4 regions of the Streptomonospora arabica genome follow, and region 3 is predicted to be linked to each of the others. Evidence: predicted binding sites of a transcription regulator. Region 3 holds the regulator's gene; each other region holds the start of a gene.

Region 1 (4,993 bases), on a different contig from region 3:
TGGGCGGAATGGCGGGGGATCGATGCCTACCGATCTGTTGCGTCACGCTAGTACTGATCGGCGCTTTAGTCACCCGTGTGGTGAGAGGTCCGCGATGTCCGCTCGGTGAACGGTGTCTGCGGTGAAGCTGTGACCTCGGAACACACCAGGCACAGGGGGCGGTCCCCGACGCGGGTCAGCACCACGACGGCGGATTCGGGGCCGCTCGGCCTGAGGTCGCGGAGCAGTTTGTCCACCTCCACGGCCGATCCGCGTTTCTTAATCGTTACTGTTCCCGCCCCTCTTTCCCGTAGTTCGGCCCGCAGCCGCTTGAGGGAGAACGGCATCGTCCGGTGCACCTCGAAGGCGCGGCACAGGGGTGTGGCGACCAGGTGGTCGGAGGTGATGTAGGCGATGTCGGGATCCAGCAGCGCGCCGCCGACCAGGGCGGCGGCCTCGGCCACGAGGTGGGCGCGCACCACGGCGTTGTCGGGCTCGTAGAGGTAGCGCCCCGGCGGCGCGACGGGCGCGGGTGCGGCGCCGGGGTCGGCGGTCAGGGCCGCGGGATGCGAGCCGTCGCCGCGCAGCAGCGTGGCGCGCCGCGACCAGTTCCCGCCGAGGCCCTGCCACAGCGCGGTCTCCTTGAGCTCGCCGTCCACCGAGATCCACTCGGCCGCGGCCCCTGCGGGGATGCGCTCGTGCGGGATGCCGGGCGCGGCCTTCACACAGGAGGCCGGCGCACGCGCGGCGAGATCCAGGACGCGGTCCCAGGACGGGGAGTAGGCGTCGGGGTCGAAGACCCGGCCGCGTGCCGTCCGGCGGGCGGGGTCGCAGAAGACGGCGTCGCGGCCGCCGGGGTCGACCGCGGCGGCGTCCCCCTCGCGCACGCGCATCCGTCCGGCCGGCGCGAGCTCCGCGGCGTTGGCGGCGGCGACGGCGGCGGTCAGCGGGTCGGCCTCCACCGCCTCCACCTCCAGGCCCGCCTCGGCCATCGCGACCGCGTCGGCGCCGATGCCGCAGCCCAGGTCGGCCACCCGCGCTCCGGGCCCCAGCGCCCCGGCCAGCCGGCGGGCGCGGTACTCGGCGGCCACCCGGCGGGTGGCCTGCTCCAAACCGGGCCCGGTGAAGTACATGCGTCGGGCCCGGTCGCCGAACTTCCGCCGCGCCCGCTCGCGCAGCCGCACCTGGGTCAGCGCCGCGCCGGCGAGGTCGGCCGGCGAGACGTCGGGGGCCCCGCCCGCCCCCTCGGGCGCGGCCAGCGCCTCTTCGGCCTCCCGGCGCAGGACGGTGGCCGCCTTCAGGGGGTCGTCGGGAGCCGCGGAGGCGGCCGCGAGCACGCGGCCCCCCGCCGGTGTGAGAAGGCTCGCGAACGCCTTGGCCGCGCCGGGCGCGGTTTGCCCGCTGGACACCACGTTTGTTCACCGTTCCTCTGAGGTGTTCCCTTGTGACCAGTTGTTTGACGCGCCCTATGGGCCCGGCTAATGTTCCATACTGGCACTCTCCAAGGTAGAGTGCTAATCGCGACGAGGCCGGTCTGGCACCCGCGACGGCAGGCCGCCGTGGTCGCCCCTTTGCCAAGCATGCAGTTTCGTATCTTCGAACCCGAAGGGGGAGGTCACCACCGTGTCGACCGCCACCAAGACCGTGCTCAAGCCGCTTGAGGACCGCGTCGTCGTCAAGACCCTCGAAGCCGAGCAGACCACTGCCTCCGGCCTTGTCATCCCTGACACCGCCAAGGAGAAGCCCCAGGAGGGCGAGGTCCTCGCGGTCGGCCCCGGCCGCTGGGACGACGAGGGCGAGAACCGCATCCCGCTCGACGTCAAGGTCGGCGACGTCGTTCTGTACAGCAAGTACGGCGGCACCGAGGTCAAGTACGACAACGAGGAGTACCTCGTCCTCTCCGCCCGCGACCTGCTCGCGGTCGTCGAGAAGTAAACCCTCGTCAGTCGACGAACCTTTCCGCCCCGGCCGGCACGCTGCCGGGCGGGGCGGTTTTCCTTAGCCGCCGTAGGCGTACGGATAGAGGAAGCTCACCATGCCCAAGATCCTGGAATTCGAGGACGACGCCCGGCGCGCCCTCGAACGCGGCGTCGACCGCCTAGCGAACTCCGTGAAGGTGACGCTCGGCCCGCGCGGCCGCAACGTCGTCATCGACAAGAAGTTCGGCGCGCCCACCATCACGAACGACGGCGTCACCGTCGCGCGTGAGATCGAGCTGGAGGACCCCTACGAGAACCTCGGGGCCCAGCTGGTCAAGGAGGTCGCGACCAAGACCAACGACGCGGCCGGCGACGGTACCACCACCGCCACCGTGCTCGCCCAGGCGCTGGTCCACCAGGGCCTGCGCAGCGTGGCCGCCGGCGCCTCGCCGATGTCGCTCAAGAAGGGCATCGACGCCGCCGCGCAGAAGGTCGCCGACCTGCTGAGCGAGCGCGCCCGCGAAGTCGGCGAGCGCGAGGACATCGCCTACGTCGCCACCAACTCCGCCCAGGACGCCCAGATCGGCGACATGATCGCGGAGGCCTTCGACAAGGTCGGCAAGGACGGCGTCATCACCGTCGAGGAGGCCCCCACCATGGGCCTCGACCTCGACTTCACCGAGGGCATGCAGTTCGACAAGGGCTACGTCTCGCCCTACTTCGTCACCGACCAGGAGCGCCAGGAGGTGGTCCTGGACGACGCCCTCATCCTGATCAACCAGGGCAAGATCTCCAGCCTCAACGACCTGCTCCCGCTGCTGGAGAAGGTCGTCCAGAGCAAGAAGCCGCTGCTGATCATCGCCGAGGACATCGAGGGCGACGCGCTGGGCGCGCTGGTCCTCAACAAGATCCGCGGCGCCCTCGACGTCGCCGCGGTCAAGGCTCCCGGCTTCGGCGAGCGCCGCAAGGCGATGCTGCAGGACATCGCGACCCTGACCGGCGGCCAGGTCATCGCCGAAGAGGTCGGCCTGACCCTGGAGAACGCCGACGTCGACGTGCTGGGCAGCGCCCGCCGCGTGACCGTCACCAAGGACGACACCACCATCGTCGACGGCAAGGGCGAGCAGAGCGAGGTCGACGACCGGGTCGCCCAGATCCGCAAGGAGATCGAGAACAGCGACTCCGACTGGGACCGCGAGAAGCTGCAGGAGCGCCTGGCCAAGCTGGCCGGCGGCGTCTCGGTGCTGCGCGTCGGCGCGGCCACCGAGGTCGAGCTCAAGGAGAAGAAGCACCGCCTGGAGGACGCGATCTCGGCCACCCGCGCCGCGATCGAGGAGGGGATCGTCGCCGGCGGCGGCGCCTCCCTGGTGCACGCCGCCGCGCAGCTCGACGACCTCGGCCTGACCGGCGACGAGGCCACCGGCGTGAAGATCGTGCGCGACTCCCTGGTGGAGCCGGCCCGCTGGATCGCCGAGAACGGCGGCGCCGAGGGCTACGTCGTGACCTACCGCATCTCCGAGCTGCCGTTCGGCCAGGGCTACAACGCCTCCACCGGCGCCTACGGCGACCTGATGGCGGCCGGCATCATCGACCCGGTCAAGGTCACCCGCTCCGCGGTGCAGAACGCGGCCTCCATCGCCGGCATGCTGCTGACGACCGAGGCGCTCGTCGTCGACAAGCCCGAGGAGGAGGACTCCGAGGGCGGCCAGGGGCACGGCCACGGCCACTGAGGCCGACCGACACCCTGACGGCGCACTGACGGCACGGCCCCGGCCGCGCCGGACCGCCCCTGCGGGCGGCTCTCCGCGGCCCGACCCCGCGTCCGCACACCTGCGGGCGCGGGGTCGCCCTTTACCATCGCGACCCGGATTTCAGCACGGGACTCGCGTCACTTATCGGGCTTTTCCGCCAAATGTGATCATTCTGTAGCCGCACTTGGTGACGTGTAAACCCGCACAGCGGGGCATGATGCGTTACGTGGCGGATCTACGCGCAGCGGGGGGCGCGCTCGCGAGCCGAGCCGAGGCCCTGCGCAGAGCGAACGAGACGGAACTGAACTACCTGACCTCGCTGGCCGTCCAGGGCGACGACGGCGCGGTGGACTCTCTCATCCGCGAAGTCCGGCCCATGGTGCTGCGCTACTGCCGCGCCAAGCTCTCGCGTGTCTCGGGCTACGTCCACCACTCCGACGACGTCGCCCAGGAGGTGTGCATCGCGCTGCTCGCCGCGCTGCCGCGCTACGAGGACAAGGGGCGCCCCTTCGCGGCGTTCGTCTTCAAGATCGCCTCGAACAAGGTCGCCGACGCGCTGCGCCGCTCCACCCGCGCCGACGTGCCCACCGACACCGTGCCCGACTGCCCCGACGACGGCCCCGGCCCCGAGGAGGCGGCCGTGCGCACCGCCGAGGCCGAACGGGCCCGCGCGCTGCTCGACGAACTGCCCGAGCAGCAGCGCCGCCTGCTGCTGATGCGGGTCATCGCCGGGCTCTCCGCCGACGAGACCGGGCATGCGCTGGGCATGTCCCCCGGAGCCGTGCGCGTGGCACAGCACCGCGCCCTCGCCCGCCTGCGCAAGGTCGCCACGGCCAACCGGCTGATCTGAGCCGCGCCTGCGCGCCGCCCACGCGTTCCAGCGGCGCCGCCCCGCGCCGCACGCGTCCCCCGGCCGCCCTCGTCCCGCCCCGCCGCCGGTGCGCTTCGCGCTTCGCACGCTGTCACGTTCCGGCCCGCCGTCCTGCCATGGTGTTGCGCGGGCGTGCCGAGCCGCGCGCCGGATCGCCGCCGTCCGCGCACCGGGCACTCGTCGCCCCTGCGCATCCGCGGCGCCGCGGCGCGTGTTCCCGGCCCGCCCCGCGCTGTGAGGATCGCCACCGGGCGGGTGCGGCCGCGACCGTTCCGCTCCGCGCCCCCTCTCGGCGGTTCTAGGATGAAACGATACGCGCGAGTGGTTGGGAAGAGATATGACGCAGCTGTTCACGGGGGACGGCGGCAAAGTTCTGCCGCCGGGGCTGACCTACGACGACGTCCTGCTGGTCCCGTCCTACTCGGACATGCAGCCCGGCGAGGCCGACACCACCAGCAGGCTCTCGCGCAACA
Region 2 (4,993 bases), on a different contig from region 3:
GACCCCTGCCGGGTGGCGGGCTGGGCGGTGTAGGGGGTGGGTCCTGCCGAGCCGTCGTACTCCAGCACCGCCCGCAGGTAGGAGCGCCGGCCCTTGGGCGAGTGCGGCACCGGCGCCGTGAGCCGGGCGTGCACGGCCGGGAGGGGGTCGGGCGCCAGCCCCCGCAGCCGGCGCAGCACCGGCCGCACGAACAGCTGGAAGGACACGTAGGAGCTGACCGGGTTCCCGGGCAGAGTCAGGATCGGGGTGGCGGACTCGCCGACGGTGCCGGCTCCCTGCGGCATCCCCGGCTGCATGGCGACCTTGTCGAAGCTCACCGTGCCCAGCCGCGACAGCACCTCCTTGACCACGTCGTAGGCGCCCATGCTGACGCCGCCGGTGGTCAGCACGATGTCGGCCTGCACGAGCACGTCCTCGACGGTCTCCAGGACGGTGGCCGGGTCGTCGCCGACGAAGCCCCGGCGGACCGCCGAGCACCCCGCGTCCAGCGCCGCCGCCGTCAGCATGTAACTGTTGGACTCCCAGATCTGGCCCGGGCCGATCGGCGATCCCGGCTCGACCAGTTCGGCGCCGGTGGAGAGCACCACCACGCGTGGCCGGGGGTGCACCGGCACCGTTCCGCGGCCGACCGCGGCCGCCACCGCGAGCTCCCCCGCCCCCAGGCGCACGCCCGGCCGCAGAACGGTGGTGCCCTTCTCGACGTCCTCGCCGACCCGCCGGATGGCGTTGCCCGGCTGGACCGGGCGGTCGACGGCGACGGTCGCCAGACCGCCGTCGGTCCACTCGACGGGGACCACCGCGTCGGCGCCGCGCGGCAGCGGCGCTCCGGTCATGATGCGCGCGCAGTGCCCGCGGCGCACGGCGGTGGCCGCCACGTCGCCGGCGGGGATGTCGGCCACCACGGGAAGGCGTACCGGCTCCTGCGCGGAGGCGCCGGCGAGGTCGTCGGCGGCGACCGCGTAGCCGTCCATGGAGGAGTTGTCGAACTGGGGCAGTGAGACGGCGGAGGATACGGCCTCGGCGAGCACGCCGCCGTGGGCGCGCAGCAGGTCCAGCTCGATGGGTTCGAGCGGCTCGACCAGGTCCAGGACGTCGCGGATGTGCTGCTCGACGGTCTTCATTTCCTCACCCACTGATCGGCTGGGCCGCCCTCGGGCGTGCTGGGGGCGGAGGCGGTGGAGGCGTGTTCAGGAGTCGCCGCCGGCGGCGGTGTGCCGGTCGACGAAGTCGCGCAGCCACGGCAGCAGGTCCGCGGCCAGGTCCGGGCGCTCACATGCGAATTCCACCACAGTGCGCAGGTAGTCGGCCTTGTTGCCGGTGTCGTAGCGCTGACCGCGGAAGAGCACGCCGTGCACGGGGCCGCCGTCGGCGGGCTTGCGCTGGGCGAGCTCCAGCAGCGCGTCGGTCAGCTGGATCTCGCCGCCGCGGCCGGGAGGGGTCTCGCGCAGCACGTCGAAGACGGCGGGGTCGCAGATGTAGCGGCCGATGATCGCCCAGCGGCTGGGCGCCTGGTCGGCGGCCGGCTTCTCGACGAGGTCGGTGACGGTGACGACGTCGTCCTCGCCGGTGGGCTCGATGGCGGCGCAGCCGTAGAGGGAGACCTGCTCGGGCTCGACCTCCATGAGGGCGACGACGCTGCCCCCGTAAGTCTCGCGGACCTGGATCATGCGCCGCAGCAGGGCCTCGCGGGGGCCGATGAGGTCGTCGCCGAGCAGCACCGCGAACGGCTCGTCGCCGACGTGGGCGGAGGCGCACAGCACGGCGTGGCCCAGGCCGCGGGGCTCGCCCTGGCGGACGTAGTGGACCTGCGCCAGCTCGCTGGACTCGCGCACGGCGTGCAGCCGCTGGGTGTCGCTCTTGGCCCGCAGCGCCTCCTCCAGCTCGTAGGCGCGGTCGAAATGGTCCTCGATCGAGCGCTTGGAGCGGCCGGTGACCATCAGTACGTCGTCGAGTCCGGCGGCGACGGCCTCCTCGACGACGTACTGGATCGCCGGTTTGTCGACGATGGGCAGCATCTCCTTGGGTGTCGCCTTGGTGGCCGGGAGGAACCGGGTGCCCAGTCCGGCCGCGGGCACGACGGCCTTCGCGACGCCGGGGCGGCGTTCTGTATCTGTCATGTCGGCACTTTAGGACACCGCCCGGGTGCGCGGCGTCCGGCACGCGTGGGCCTGTGCGGCCGAACGGCCGGAGGCGCCGGAGCCCGTGTCGGCGGCGGTGGCGGCCGGGCGCTCCCGGGCGCCACCGCCGACCGCACGAGCTGGGAGACTGCTGTCTCGTGAGCGCACAGGAGACCAAGCAGGAGATGCGCCGGCGGATCGCCGCGGCGCGGCGGTCCATGCCCGAGTACGAGCGGAGCGCGGCCGGGTCGGCGATCCGCGACGCGCTGGCGGCGGAGCCGCTGCTCACGACGGGCGGGACGGTGGCCGCCTACTACGCGGTGGGTACCGAGCCCGACACCCGCAAGCTGATCGCGGCGCTGTGGAAGCGCGGCACCTACGTACTTCTGCCGGTGTTCCTCGACAGCGGCGAGCTCGACTGGGCCGCCTACGACGGGCCCGACAGCCTGGCCGAGGCGCGGTACGGGCTGCTGGAACCGACGGGGCGCCGCTACGGGCCCGATGCGGTGCGCCGGGCGGCGGCGGTCGTGTGCCCGGCGCTGGCGGTGGACGGCCGCGGGCTGCGGTTGGGGCGGGGCGCCGGGTGCTACGACCGGGCGCTGGCCCGGGTGGGTCCGCACACCCGCACGCTGGCGGTGATTTACGACACAGAGCTGGTGGAGTCGGTCCCGGCCGAGCCGCACGACCGGCCGGTGGACGGGGTGGTGACGCCGAGCGGGGGGATGCGCCTGCTGCCGGCGGCCTGACGGCGGACGCGTCCGCCTGTACTGGGGGAACACCCGCCGGGCCCGCGGCGTTCGAGCATGACGGCAGCGTGATCGCAGGCGATCTCGACGGCGCCGCACCCCCGATGTCGCGGCTGTGCTGCCGGACCGCGTAATATTTGGCAGTCGACGGGTGAGAGTGCCAATAGGAGGACCCAGTGCCGACGTACCAGTACGCATGCACCGAGTGCGGCTCCCAGATGGAGGTCGTGCAGAGCTTCAGCGACGACTCGCTCACCGTCTGCCCCGAGTGCCAGGGCCGGCTGCGCAAGGTGTACTCAGCGGTGGGCATCGTCTTCAAGGGATCGGGCTTCTACCGCACCGACAGCAGCGCCTCCCCGGACCGGTCGTCCACGGCGGCCTCCGGCGCGAGCGCGAACGGCGAGTCCGGCGCCACCGCGAAGAGCGAGTCGGCGCCCTCCGGATCGGACTCCGGTTCGTCCTCCGGATCGTCGTCCGGATCGGACTCCTCCTCGGCGAAGTCGGACTCCTCCGGCTCCGGCGCCAAGGAGAGCAAGGCCCCCGCCGGATCCGGCGCCTCCTCCACCTCCGCGAGCAGCTGAGGCGGGTCCCTGCACCCGCCCGGCCTCCGGCGCCCGGCTGATTCCGGCGCGGCCGGCGGGCGGTTCCGCCGCGGCCGGTCATACGCGCTCCCGCCCGTCGCCGGGGTCCCGAAGGACGGCCGGCCGGCGGCGAGGACGCCGCGCGGCCGTTCCCGTCCGCGGTAGCGCCGCCCGACCGCCGCACACGCCGCTCGTGCGCTCCGGGGCCGCCGAGGCCGCGAGGGCGGCGACGGCCCGAGCGGCCCCGCCCCGCTCCCGGCCGGGAACATGGACGCCGACCGCGGCGCCCGGGCCCCCTGGCGCAAACCCACCCGCGGCGCCTGTGGACGGCGGCGGCACGGTCGGCGACCGGCGGCCTACCGTACGGACATGCACGCCGCCGTTGTGTTCACCGCACGCTCCGCCCGCACTCCGGTCCCGGACCCCCAAGTGGTCCCGCCCCCGCTCGCTCCGCATCCCTGCCCGCCCGGCTCCGTGCCCTCGCCCGCAGGGGCGGCGCGGTGAGCGGGCGCGGATCCGCGAGCGCACCGCTGCGCGCGCTCGCCCGCCTGCGCCGACCCCTGGGCGCTCTCTGCGCCGCGCTCGCGCTGACAGGCGCAGTGCTGCTGCTGCGGCCGCCGCCGGCACCCGCCACCGAGGTGCTCGTGGCCGCACGGCGGCTCGACGCGCTCTCCCCCTTGGCGCCCGGCGACCTCGCAGTGCGGGCCCTGCCGCCGGCGGCGGTGCCCGAGCACGCGCTGCGCCCGCACGACGACCCGCTCGGGCGCTCGCTCACCGGCCCCGTCACCCGCGGCGAGGTCCTCACCCGCGCGCGCATCGCCGGGCCTCCCGCACACGGGCGTGACCCGGGTCTGGTGGCGGCCCCGGTGCGGCCGACCGGCACGCTCCCCGACGGCCTGGTGCACCCGGGCAGCAGGGTCGACGTGCTGGCGGCCGCGGGCGGCGGCGCCGCGCCCCTCGGCGGCGAGGCGCCGCCCGCGCGGACCGTCGTCGAGGACCGCCCGGTGGTCGCCGTCGAGGAGGCCGGGGCTTCGGGCGCCGAGTCGGCCGGCCCGCTGCTCGTGCTGGCCGTGCGCCCGGCCGAGGCGCGCGCCCTCGCAGGGCACGCGGGCACATCGCACCTGTCGATCACCCTCCGAAGATGATCCATGTCAGCACCTTGTGCCTGTTCGCCCCGGGGCACCGCGCGGCCGCCCGAGACCGGCCACGCGACGGCCCGGACGTCCCTAGCGGGGGCGGGGTAGGGGCGGCTTCCGGCGTTCCTGCTGCGGAGAAGCCCGGTGGGCCCGGCGGCGGAGGTCGTGAACGGCGCGGTCGTCGCCGACCCGGCGGCCCCGTTCCCCGACGCTCGGCACACCGCTGACCGGCCTGTCCGGCGGCGTGCGGCCGTCCGCTGGACCGCGGTACCCGACGCCCGGTCGGTCAAGTCCGGCGAAGGCGGTGCCGAGCGCGGATTCGACGCGGGCAAGAGGACCACCGGCCGCAAGCGCCACCTGATCACCGACACGCTCGGGCCGGCCCTCGTGGTCGCGGTGACCTCCGCCTCGGA
Region 3 (4,993 bases):
CGGAGGGCCCCTCCTGGGGCTGTGGTCGGTTGGGCGGGGTCTCGCTCATCTTGTCCCTTGGCTGTGCCGATTGCGTTGGGCCGATAGTGCCATCAGGTGCCCCGTCAGGCCACCGCGCACCCCTCGCGCGCGGTACGCCCGGACACGTCTTAGTCTTGCACCCCGTGCGCCGCGGTGACGAAGTCGATGAGCTCTTCGACGCGGCCCAGCAGCTCCGGTTCGAGGTCGGCGTAGCTGCGCACCGACCCCAGGATCCGGCGCCAGGCCTCACCGGGCTCCTCGTCGCTGCCCAGTGCCCGCAGGACCCCCTCCTTCCACGATACGCCGCGCGGCACCCGCGGCCACGCGGAGAACCCCAGCACGGACGGCTTGACCGCCTGCCAGATGTCGATGAAGGGGTGGCCGGTGACCAGCACGTCGGGCGAGGCGACCTGCTCGGCGATGCGGCTCTCCTTCGAGCCCGGCACCAGGTGGTCCACCAGGACGCCCAGCCGCCGACCCGGCTCCGGGCCGAAGTCGGCCACGATCGCGGGCAGGTGGTCGACGCCTTCGAGGTACTCCACGACCACGCCCTCCACGCGCAGGTCGTGCCCCCAGATCTTCTCGACGAGCTCGGCGTCGTGGACGCCTTCGACGTAGATGCGGCTCTGCCTGGCCACCCGCGAGCGCGCGCTCCGCACGGCGATCGACCCGGAGGCGCTGCGGGCCGGGCCCGAGGGCTCCGCGGCGGGCCGTACCGCGGTCACGGGGCGGCCGTCGAGGAGGAAGGCCGCGGGTTCGAGGTCGAAGACGCGGTGGCGGCCGTGCCGGTCCTCCAGGGTCACGGTCCGCTTGTCCCATCCCACGACGGCGCCGCAGAACCCCTCGTCGGCCGACTCCAGGACGATCCCCTGCTCCAGCGCGACCTCGGCGACGGCGCCCTTGCGCGGCAGGCGCCACTCGCCCGCCAGGACGTCTGGGCCGTACCTCTTGCCCGAGCTGTCGGAGTTGGTGTGCACGGCGGGGATTGTATCCGCGGTCGCGCCGCCGCGCTGGGCGGCGCGGGGGCCGGTCGGAGGCGACGCGCCGCCGTGCGGCGGGATCCGGCGGCCCGTTTTCGATCCGACCTTGCACGACGGCATAGAATTAGCACTTAGGACCATGGAGTGCCAGGAGGTGAGCACGTGCTCGACGAGCGGAAGCTGGCGGTTCTGCGTGCGATCGTCGAGGATTACGTGTCCACGAACGAGCCCGTGGGGTCCAAGGCGCTGTCGGACCGGCATACCCTCGGTGTTTCCCCCGCTACCATCCGCAACGACATGGTGGCCCTGGAGGAGGACGGCTACATCGCCCAGCCGCACACGAGCGCCGGGCGGGTCCCCACGGACAAGGGCTACCGGCTGTTCGTGGACCGGCTGTCCACCGTGAAGCCGCTCTCCGGAGCCGAGCGGCGCGCCATCGAGACCTTCCTCGGCGGCGCGGTCGACCTCGACGAGATCGTGGGGCGCACGGTGCGCCTGCTGGCCCAGCTCACACGCCAGGTGGCGGTGGTACAGTACCCGTCGCTCACGCGGTCGTCGGTGCAGCACGTGGAGCTGGTCCCGCTGGGCCAGCAGCGCGTGATGATGGTCCTCATCACCGACACCGGCCGCGTCGAGCAGCGGGTCATAGACGGTCTGGAGGCGGTCAGCGAGGACGCTGTGGACAGCCTCCGGCAGATGCTCAACCGGGCTCTGGTGGGCACGTGGCTCACCGAGGTCCCCAGTGCCGTGGAGGATCTGCCCGGCCAGCTGCCGCCGGACGACCGCGCCCTTGCCGCGGCCGTGCTGTCGGTTCTGCTGGAGAGCCTCGTCGAGCGCCACGACGAGAAGATCGTCCTCGGTGGTACGGCGAATCTCGCCGCGATGGATTTGTCGGCTAGCCTGCGGGACGTACTCGAGGCTTTGGAAGAAAACGTCGTGCTGCTCCGTTTGCTGGGAGAGGCGGGCGACCCTTCCATGCTGACGGTGCGCATCGGCGCCGAGAACTCTCACGAGGGTCTGAGATCCACATCGATCGTCTCGGCCGGTTACGGGATCGGCGATCAGCCTCTGGCCAAGATCGGTGTGGTCGGCCCCACTCGGATGGACTACCCAGGAACGATGGGAGCGGTACGCGCTGTGGCTCGGTACCTCGGACAGATACTTGCGGGGCAGTAAGTGGCGAGAGACTACTACGAGATCCTCGGGGTGCGGCGCGACGCATCCAAGGACGAGATCAAGAAGGCGTATCGGCGGCTCGCCCGCGAACTCCACCCGGACGTCAACCCGGACCCGGCCACGCAGGATCGCTTCAAGGAAGTGACCCAGGCCTACGAGGTCCTCTCCGACGACAGCAAGCGCCGGATGTTCGACATGGGCGCCGATCCCTTCGCGCCCTCCGGCGGAGGGGGCGGAGCGGGGGCCGGCGGCTTCGGCGCGGGCGGCTTCCCCTTCGACGACATCATGAACGCGTTCTTCGGCGGCGGCCAGCCCGGAGGCGGGCGCAGCCCCCGCGACCGGGCGCGGCGCGGGCGCAGCATCAAGGTCCGCATCGAGCTGGACCTCTCCGAGACCGCGTTCGGTGTGACCAAGGACGTCACCTTCCCCACGGCGGTGCTGTGCAACACCTGCCAGGGCGAGGGCACGGCCAAGGGCACCCACCGCCAGACCTGCGACATGTGCCAGGGGCGCGGTGAGGTCTCGCAGGTCGCGCGGTCGTTCCTGGGCCAGGTCATGACCACGCGGCCGTGCCCGCAGTGCTCCGGGCAGGGCTCGGTCATCACCGATCCCTGCGCCGACTGCGCCGGCGAGGGCCGCGTGCGCGAGAAGGTCACCCGCAAGGTGCAGATCCCCGCGGGCGTCGAGGACGGCACCCAGATCCAGCTGGCCGGCGAGGGCGAGGTCGGCCCCAACGGCGGCCCGCGCGGCGACATCTTCCTGGAGATCGTGCAGCGCCCGCACCCGACCTTCGAGCGGCGCGGCGACGACCTGCACTGCACCATAACCGTGCCGATGACCGCCGCCGCGCTGGGCGCCTCGTTCACCTTCGAGACGCTCGACGGCACCGAGGAGATCGACCTGCGGCCCGGCACCGGCTCCGGCCACGTCATCACGCTGCAGGGGCGTGGCAGCCGCCACCTCGACGGCGCGGGGCGCGGCGACCTGATGATCCAGGTCGACGTCGAGACCCCCGCCAAGCTGGACGAGGAGCAGGAGGCACTGCTGCGCAAGTTCGCCGAGCTGCGCGGCGAGGACCAGCCTCCGGGCAAGTTCAGCCCGGGCCACGGCGGCCTGTTCTCGCGGCTGCGCGACGCCTTCGGGGCGCGCTGAGGCCTCGGCCGCGGCCTTAGCGGATCGTCCGCCGGGCGCTCGGACACGGGCCGGCTCCGCGTGCTCGCACGCACGGAGCCGGCCCGCGTCTGTGGCCGGCCGTCGTGCCGGGCGCCCGCGCCCGGCCCTGGAATTGGGGTGAGGTGTGACACCTCCGGTCTTCTTGTGCGAACCCGGCCGGCTCGACGGCGGCACCGTGGTGCTGTCCGGCCCCGAGGGCCGGCACGCCGCGACGGTGCGGCGGGTCGCCGTGGGCGAGACCCTGCACCTGGTCGACGGCGCCGGGACCCGCGCGCGCTGCCGGGTGCTCGAAGCCGGCGGGGACCGCGTGGTCTGCGCGGTCGAGGAGCGCGGCGTCGACCCGCCGCCCCGCCCGCACCTGACCGTGGTCCAGGCGCTGCCCAAGGGCGACCGCGGCGAGCTGGCGGTGGAGGTCATGACCGAGGCGGGCGTCGACCGCATCGTGCCCTGGGCGGCCGAGCGGTGCATCACCCGCTGGAAGCCCGAGCGGGCGGCCAAGTCGCTGGCCAAGTGGCGCGCCGCCGCGCGCGAGGCCGCCAAGCAGTCGCGGCGCAGCCGGATCCCCGAGGTCACCGAGCAGGCCGGAATCGGCGAGGCCTGCGCACGGGTCGCCGCGGCCGGCGTCGCTGTCGTGCTGCACGAGGACGCCGGGGTCCGCCTCTCGGCGCTGCCGCTGCCCGAGCGCCTGACGGCACCCGAGCCGCCCGCGGCCGGCGCGGGGGCGGGGCCCGCCGACGAGGACGGGATCGTGCTGGTGGTCGGCCCCGAAGGCGGATTCTCCGAAAGCGAGCTGGGCGCGCTGGAGACAGCGGGCGCGGTGCGCGCCCTGCTGGGCCCGACGGTGCTGCGCACGTCCACCGCCGGCGTGGCCGCGCTCTCTGTGCTCCAGGCGCGCTGCGGGCGGTGGTGAATCCGCCGGTGCGGCCGCCGGGCGGTGCTCGGAGCGTCGGCGGCCGCACCGCCGGAGCGGGGCGGGACGCCGGCGCCCTGTGAAGGGCCCGGGGGAGGGCGCGGTCGGCGCCGGGACCCCCGGCAGCCGTCCGGGACTTCGCCGCTGCGGCGACCGCGTGGCTAGCGCGCTCGCCCGTCACCGCTTCGGCGCCGGGCGACCGCTCAGCCGACCCCGACCGCCGACTCGCCGGTGCCCGTGCCCGTGGTGGTGTCGCCGGGGTCGGAGGTGCCGGGCGTGTCGGAGCCGCCGCCGGTGTCGTTACCGCCGTCGTCGGGCGGCGTCGTGGAGTCGCCGGTGGAGCCGTCGCCGGGGTCCTCCGGCTGGGGTTCCTCGGTGGGGTCGGTGGGCTCGTCGGAGGAGTCGCACTCGGTCCGCGACGTGCCGTCGGCGCCGGCGCCCGGCCCGGTCGAGGAGCTCGGTTTCGGAGCGGGTGACGGCTCGCCGCCGGTGGAGCAGTGCTCGGCCGTGCCGTAGGGCGCGCCGCTGCTCTCGGGCTCCTCGGGGGGTGCCGGCCGCGTCGTGGGCTCCGCGCCGCCGCTGGGCCGGTCGGCGGGGTCGGGGCGGGACGGAGGGCTCGTGATCCCGTCCTTGTCGGTGGCGCCCGGGCCGCCCGCGGGCGGGGAGCCGGTGTCGTCGGTCGGACTGGTCAGCGACTGCGGCAGGATCTGGTCGCGCACCTGAGGGGTGCCCA
Region 4 (4,993 bases), on a different contig from region 3:
GCTCCGCGTCGCGGAGCCGCTCCTGGGCGCGACGGCCTTCACCGGCGAGGCGCGCGCCCGGACCCGCATCGCGGTGAACCCGGGCGCGGTCGGCGCAGCGCTGCCCGAGGGCCTTCCGGCGCCGTTGTGCGGCGGCGGAGTTCTCGCCCGGCCATCCCGCCGAGACGATCGAGCACTCCGAGGCGCGCCCATGGGTGTTCGGCGACGCCTTCACCGGGGTGCGCGTCCGCGGCCGACGCGGCCCGGGGAGGCCGCCGGGCGTGCGGCGCGGCGGGTCAGAGCATGGGCGGGAGCGAAGGGAGAACGGCGGCGGGCTCCTCGACGGGGGTGCCGCCGCGGTGGACCGTGAGGCGGGAGCCGTCGGCGCGGCCGGAGAGCCAGGCCAGGATCTCGCCGGCCGAACCCTGCGCGGTCACCGCCGGGCCGGCGGCGGCGCCGATGCGGTACTCGGCCCCGCTCGCGGTGTCGCGCAGCAGGACGGGCGGCAGCTCCTCGTCGGCCGCGAACCGCGTGGTGAGGCTCTCCAGCTCGGGGCCGGTGAAGAAGGCGGGCCAGTCGCCCGGCGTGTAGCCGAGGTCCAGGTCGACGTGGTGGTACTCCACCTCCGCCAACCGCATCCACACGACCCGCGCGGCCGGGAAGACGCGGCCGCTGCGGTGGCGGATCTCGAAGGTCCAGGCCTCCTCGGGCATGGTGCGCACGACCTCGGCCAACCGCTCGGCGGTGGCTTCGAGGTCGGCCGCCTGCTCCTCGGGAGCCCGCCCGGCGCCGTCCTCGATGTCGCGCTCGCGCGCCTCGGCGCTGGCGTACATGTCGGCCTGGACACCCTCGCGGGCTCCCTCCAGGATCCGGATCATCGCCTCGGCGCTGCGGGAGACGTGGGCCAGGACGTGGCCGCGCGTCCATCCCGGAAGCAGCGAGGGGTCGGTGATCCGGTCCGGGCGCGCGGCGGCGGCGGTGCGCAGCAGGCGGCCGGTGGCCTCCTCGATCGCGCCGAGCACCGCAGTGGGCTCCTCGGGCCGGACGCTTGATGCGGTCATCGTGGCCTCCTGTGCTGGTCTGCCCGCCTGCTCCGCGGCGGCGCGGCACGCTCGCGCACCGGCGTGCGGACCCGGGCGGAGCTGCGCCCGCGCACCGCGGAGGCGGGAAAGACGCTACCACCGGCCGACCGGGCCGACACGGTGCAGCGGCCGCGATGGCGCGATCGGACCGTGAACGCGAATCGGGCGGCCCCCGCAGTGGGGACCGCCCGTTCGTCGCAGGTGGCTGAGTTCGCGTACCGGACTCGCCGACCTCGGGCCGAGAGGCCTTAGAAGTCCATGCCGCCCATGCCGCCGGCGTCGGGCGCAGCGGCGCCCGCCTTCTCCGGCTTCTCGGCGATGACGGCCTCGGTCGTCAGGAACAGACCGGCGATGGACGCCGCGTTCTGCAGCGCGGAGCGGGTGACCTTGGTCGGGTCGATGACGCCGTCCTTGAACAGGTCGGTGTACTCGCCCGTGGCGGCGTTCAGCCCGACGCCGGCCTCCATGTTCTTCACCTTCTCCGCGACGACCCCGCCCTCAAGGCCGGAGTTGATCGCGATCTGCTTCAGCGGCTCCTCGATCGCCCGGCGGACGATGTCGGCGCCGATGGACTCGTCGCCCTGCAGGTCCAGCTTCTCGAAGACCGGGACGCCGGCCTGGAGCAGGGCCACACCACCGCCGGGCAGGATGCCCTCCTCGACGGCCGCCTTGGCGTTGCGCACCGCGTCCTCGATGCGGTGCTTGCGCTCCTTGAGCTCCACCTCGGTGGCGGCACCGGCCTTGATGACCGCGACACCGCCGGCCAGGCGGGCCAGGCGCTCCTGCAGCTTCTCGCGGTCGTAGTCGGAGTCGGTGCGCTCGATCTCGTTGCGGATCTCGTTGACCCGGCCGGAGATGTTGGAGGCCTCACCGGAGCCGTCCACGATGGTGGTCTCGTCCTTGGTGACCACGACCTTGCGGGCGCGGCCGAGCATGTCCAGCTCGGTGTTCTCCAGCTTCAGGCCCACCTCTTCGGTGATGACCTGGCCGCCGGTCAGGACCGCGATGTCCTCGAGCTGGGCCTTGCGGCGGTCGCCGAAGCCCGGGGCCTTGACGGCGACGGACTTGAAGTTGCCGCGGATCTTGTTGACGATCAGCGTCTGCAGCGCGCCGCCCTCAAGGTCCTCCGCGATGATCATCAGCGGACGGCCCGCCTGCAGGACCTTCTCGACGACCGGCAGGAACTCGTTGTTGTTGGAGATCTTCTGGTTGGCGATGAGGATGTAGGGGTCCTCAAGCACCGTCTCCATGCGCTCCAGGTCGGTGGCGAAGTAGGGCGAGATGTAGCCCTTGTCGAAGCGCATGCCCTCGGCGAGCTCCAGCTCCAGCCCGAAGGTCTGCCCCTCCTCGACGGTGATGACGCCTTCCTTGCCGACCTTGTCCATGGCCTCGGCGATGGCGTCGCCGATCTGGACGTCGCCGCCGGCCGAGATCGAGGCGGTGGAGGCGATCTGCTCCTTGGTCTCGACCTCCTTGGACAGGTTGGCCAGCTCCTCGCTGATGCGGGAGACGGCGGACTCGATGCCGCGCTTCAGGCCGACCGGGCTGGCGCCCGCCGCGACGTTGCGCAGGCCCTCGCGCACCATGGCCTGCGCGAGCACGGTGGCGGTGGTGGTGCCGTCACCGGCGACGTCGTCGGTCTTCTTGGCGACCTCCTTGACGAGCTCGGCGCCGATCTTCTCCCACGGGTCCTCGAGCTCGATCTCCTTGGCGATGGAGACGCCGTCGTTGGTGATGGTGGGGGCGCCCCACTTCTTCTCCAGCACGACGTTGCGGCCCTTGGGGCCGAGCGTCACCTTCACAGCGTCAGCGAGCTGGTTCATGCCGCGCTCAAGGCCGCGGCGGGCCTCCTCGTCGAACGCGATCAGTTTGGCTGCCATAGACTTCTTGTCCTCCCGAGACCGGGCTGATACGCGAAGGTACGAGCCGACGCCCGCGACGGACGGCCGCGGTGCTTCCGGCAACCCCTCTGCCGGGGACCTCGGCCTCATCGCCTCGAACCAGGGTTTAGCACTCAGCTTGTCAGAGTGCCAGCGACCCCATTATTAGCACTCCCCCTAGGCGAGTGCAAATGCCCTAACCAGACTTCGCCACGGCGTTACCCGCAGGTCAATGACGCCTCGCGGCCGGAAGCGGAAAAGCCCGCGCCCCGCCCTCGGGGGCGGCGGGGCGCGGGCTGGGCGCCCGGCCGGATCCGGCCGGGCGCGCCGGGAAGGCCCGGGGTCAGCAGCCTCCGGCCACGGCCGGGATGATCGAGACCTGGGTGCCCGATGCGGTCGGGGTGTCCAGGCCCTGGGCGAACCGCACGTCCTCGTCGCCGACGTAGACGTTGACGAAGCGGCGGATCTTCCCGGCGTCGTCGACGATGCGCGCCTTGATGCCGGGGTACTTGGCCTCCAGGTCGGACAGCACGGCCTGCACGGTCTCGCCTTCGGCGCTGACCTCGGCCTCGTCCTTGGTGTAGGTGCGCAGGATGGTCGGGACGCGGACACTGACGCTCATGACTGCGGTAACTCCTTGACTCGCTCGCCGGCCGGCGGTTGCGGGGGTTGTCCGGGCGCTCTAGAGCAGCCCGGCCTCCTTGAACACGTCCAGGGAGGGCTTGATGGTCGCGGTGACCCCGGCCTCGACGGCGTTCAGGGTCTTCAGGCCGTCGCCGGTGTTGAGCACGACGGTCTCGGCTTGGGGGTCGAGGGTGCCCTCGTCCAGCAGCTTGCGCAGCACGCCGGTGGTGACACCGCCGGCGGTCTCGGCGAACACGCCCTCGGTGCGGGCGAGCAGCGAGATGGAGTCGACCACCGCCGCGTCGTCGACGCGGGCGACCGCGCCGCCGGTGCGCCGGCAGACGTCGAGGACGTAGGGGCCGTCGGCGGGGTTGCCGATCGCCAGCGACTTGGCGATGGTGTCGGGCTTGACCGGCTGGATGACGTCGTGGCCCTGCTCGTAGGCGGCGGCCACCGGTGAGCAGCCCGTGGCCTGGGCGCCGAAGACCTTGTAGGGGCGGTCCTCGACCAGGCCAAGCTCGATCAGCTCGCGGAAGCCCTTGTCGATCTTGGTGAGCTGGGAGCCCGAGGCGATGGGGATGATGATCTGCTCGGGCAGGCGCCAGCCCAGCTGCTCGGCGATCTCGTAGGCCAGGGTCTTGGAGCCCTCGGCGTAGTAGGGCCGCAGGTTGACGTTGACGAAGCCCCAGTCCTCGCCGGCCGGGTCGCCGATCAGCTCCGAGCAGAAGCGGTTCACGTCGTCGTAGGTGCCGTCGATGGCCACGACCTTGCCGCCGTAGACGGCCGCCATGACGACCTTGCCCTCTTCCAGGCCCGCGGGGATGAACACGCAGGAGCGGAACCCGGCGCGGGCCGAGGCGGCGCCCACGGCGCCGGCCAGGTTGCCGGTGGAGGAGCAGGAGAGGGTGCGGAATCCGAAGGTGCGGGCGGCCTCGACGGCCATGGCCACCACCCGGTCCTTGAAGGAGTGGGTGGGGTTGGCGGAGTCGTCCTTGACGTGCAGTGAGCGCATCCCCAGCTCGGCGGCCAGCCGGTCGGCGCGCACCAGCGGCGTCAGTCCGGGGTTCATGTTCGGCAGCTCGGCGACGTTGCCCGGCACCGGGAGAAGGCCGGCGTAGCGCCAGACGTTGTTCGGACCGCGTGCGATGGCCTCGCGGGTGACCTCGCCGAACTCGTAGGCCACCTCAAGAGGCCCGAAACAGAACTCGCAGGCGAAGCGGGGCGCGAGGTCGTAGCGTTCGCCGCATTCGCGGCAGGACAGCGCGGCGGCGGGGCCGAAGGCGCGGGCGGAGGGCGTGTCCGTTTCCGTGGCGGTAATCGCCATGCGAGGCGTCTCCCCTCATCTTTCCTGGCTGACCGATCTGGCCCCAGGCCGGAGTTGGCACCTGCCTCGGCCGCCTCGCAGGATCGCGAGTAGCGCAAACCGAG

The links. Region 3 encodes HrcA, which represses chaperone genes, less so after heat shock. Its sites were predicted from a motif close to TTGGCACTCTCNNNNNGAGAGTGCCAA; they were not measured.
Region 1: a site for HrcA is predicted at 1,471-1,497, ahead of groES (co-chaperone GroES). Genes of this name have one in related genera too.
Region 2: a site for HrcA is predicted at 3,001-3,027, ahead of ABD284_RS07515 (FmdB family zinc ribbon protein). Genes of this name have one in related genera too.
Region 4: a site for HrcA is predicted at 3,069-3,095, ahead of groL (chaperonin GroEL). Genes of this name have one in related genera too.

Annotation. Positions count from the first base shown of each region.
Region 1 is NZ_BAAAQI010000005.1:290,306-295,298, forward strand. Features, by position in the region: gene ABD284_RS11480 (class I SAM-dependent methyltransferase) at 66-1,388, opposite strand; gene groES (co-chaperone GroES) at 1,603-1,914, shown strand; gene groL (chaperonin GroEL) at 2,015-3,628, shown strand; gene ABD284_RS11495 (sigma-70 family RNA polymerase sigma factor) at 3,876-4,499, shown strand; gene guaB (IMP dehydrogenase) at 4,858-4,993, shown strand, end outside.
Region 2 is NZ_BAAAQI010000003.1:310,024-315,016, forward strand. Features, by position in the region: gene glp (molybdotransferase-like divisome protein Glp) at 1-1,121, opposite strand, end outside; gene galU (UTP--glucose-1-phosphate uridylyltransferase GalU) at 1,188-2,117, opposite strand; gene ABD284_RS07510 (5-formyltetrahydrofolate cyclo-ligase) at 2,303-2,863, shown strand; gene ABD284_RS07515 (FmdB family zinc ribbon protein) at 3,040-3,444, shown strand; gene ABD284_RS07520 (SAF domain-containing protein) at 3,945-4,589, shown strand; partial or broken gene ABD284_RS25745 (transposase) at 4,746-4,993, shown strand, end outside.
Region 3 is NZ_BAAAQI010000001.1:596,680-601,672, reverse strand. Features, by position in the region: gene ABD284_RS02610 (DUF4870 domain-containing protein) at 1-49, opposite strand, end outside; gene ABD284_RS02605 (DUF3097 domain-containing protein) at 150-998, opposite strand; gene hrcA (heat-inducible transcriptional repressor HrcA) at 1,164-2,177, shown strand; gene dnaJ (molecular chaperone DnaJ) at 2,178-3,329, shown strand; gene ABD284_RS02590 (16S rRNA (uracil(1498)-N(3))-methyltransferase) at 3,475-4,260, shown strand; gene ABD284_RS02585 (hypothetical protein) at 4,464-4,993, opposite strand, start outside.
Region 4 is NZ_BAAAQI010000005.1:154,227-159,219, reverse strand. Features, by position in the region: gene ABD284_RS10905 (maleylpyruvate isomerase family mycothiol-dependent enzyme) at 276-1,040, opposite strand; gene groL (chaperonin GroEL) at 1,310-2,941, opposite strand; gene ABD284_RS10895 (MoaD/ThiS family protein) at 3,285-3,563, opposite strand; gene thrC (threonine synthase) at 3,624-4,889, opposite strand; SAM riboswitch class I at 4,902-4,993, opposite strand, start outside.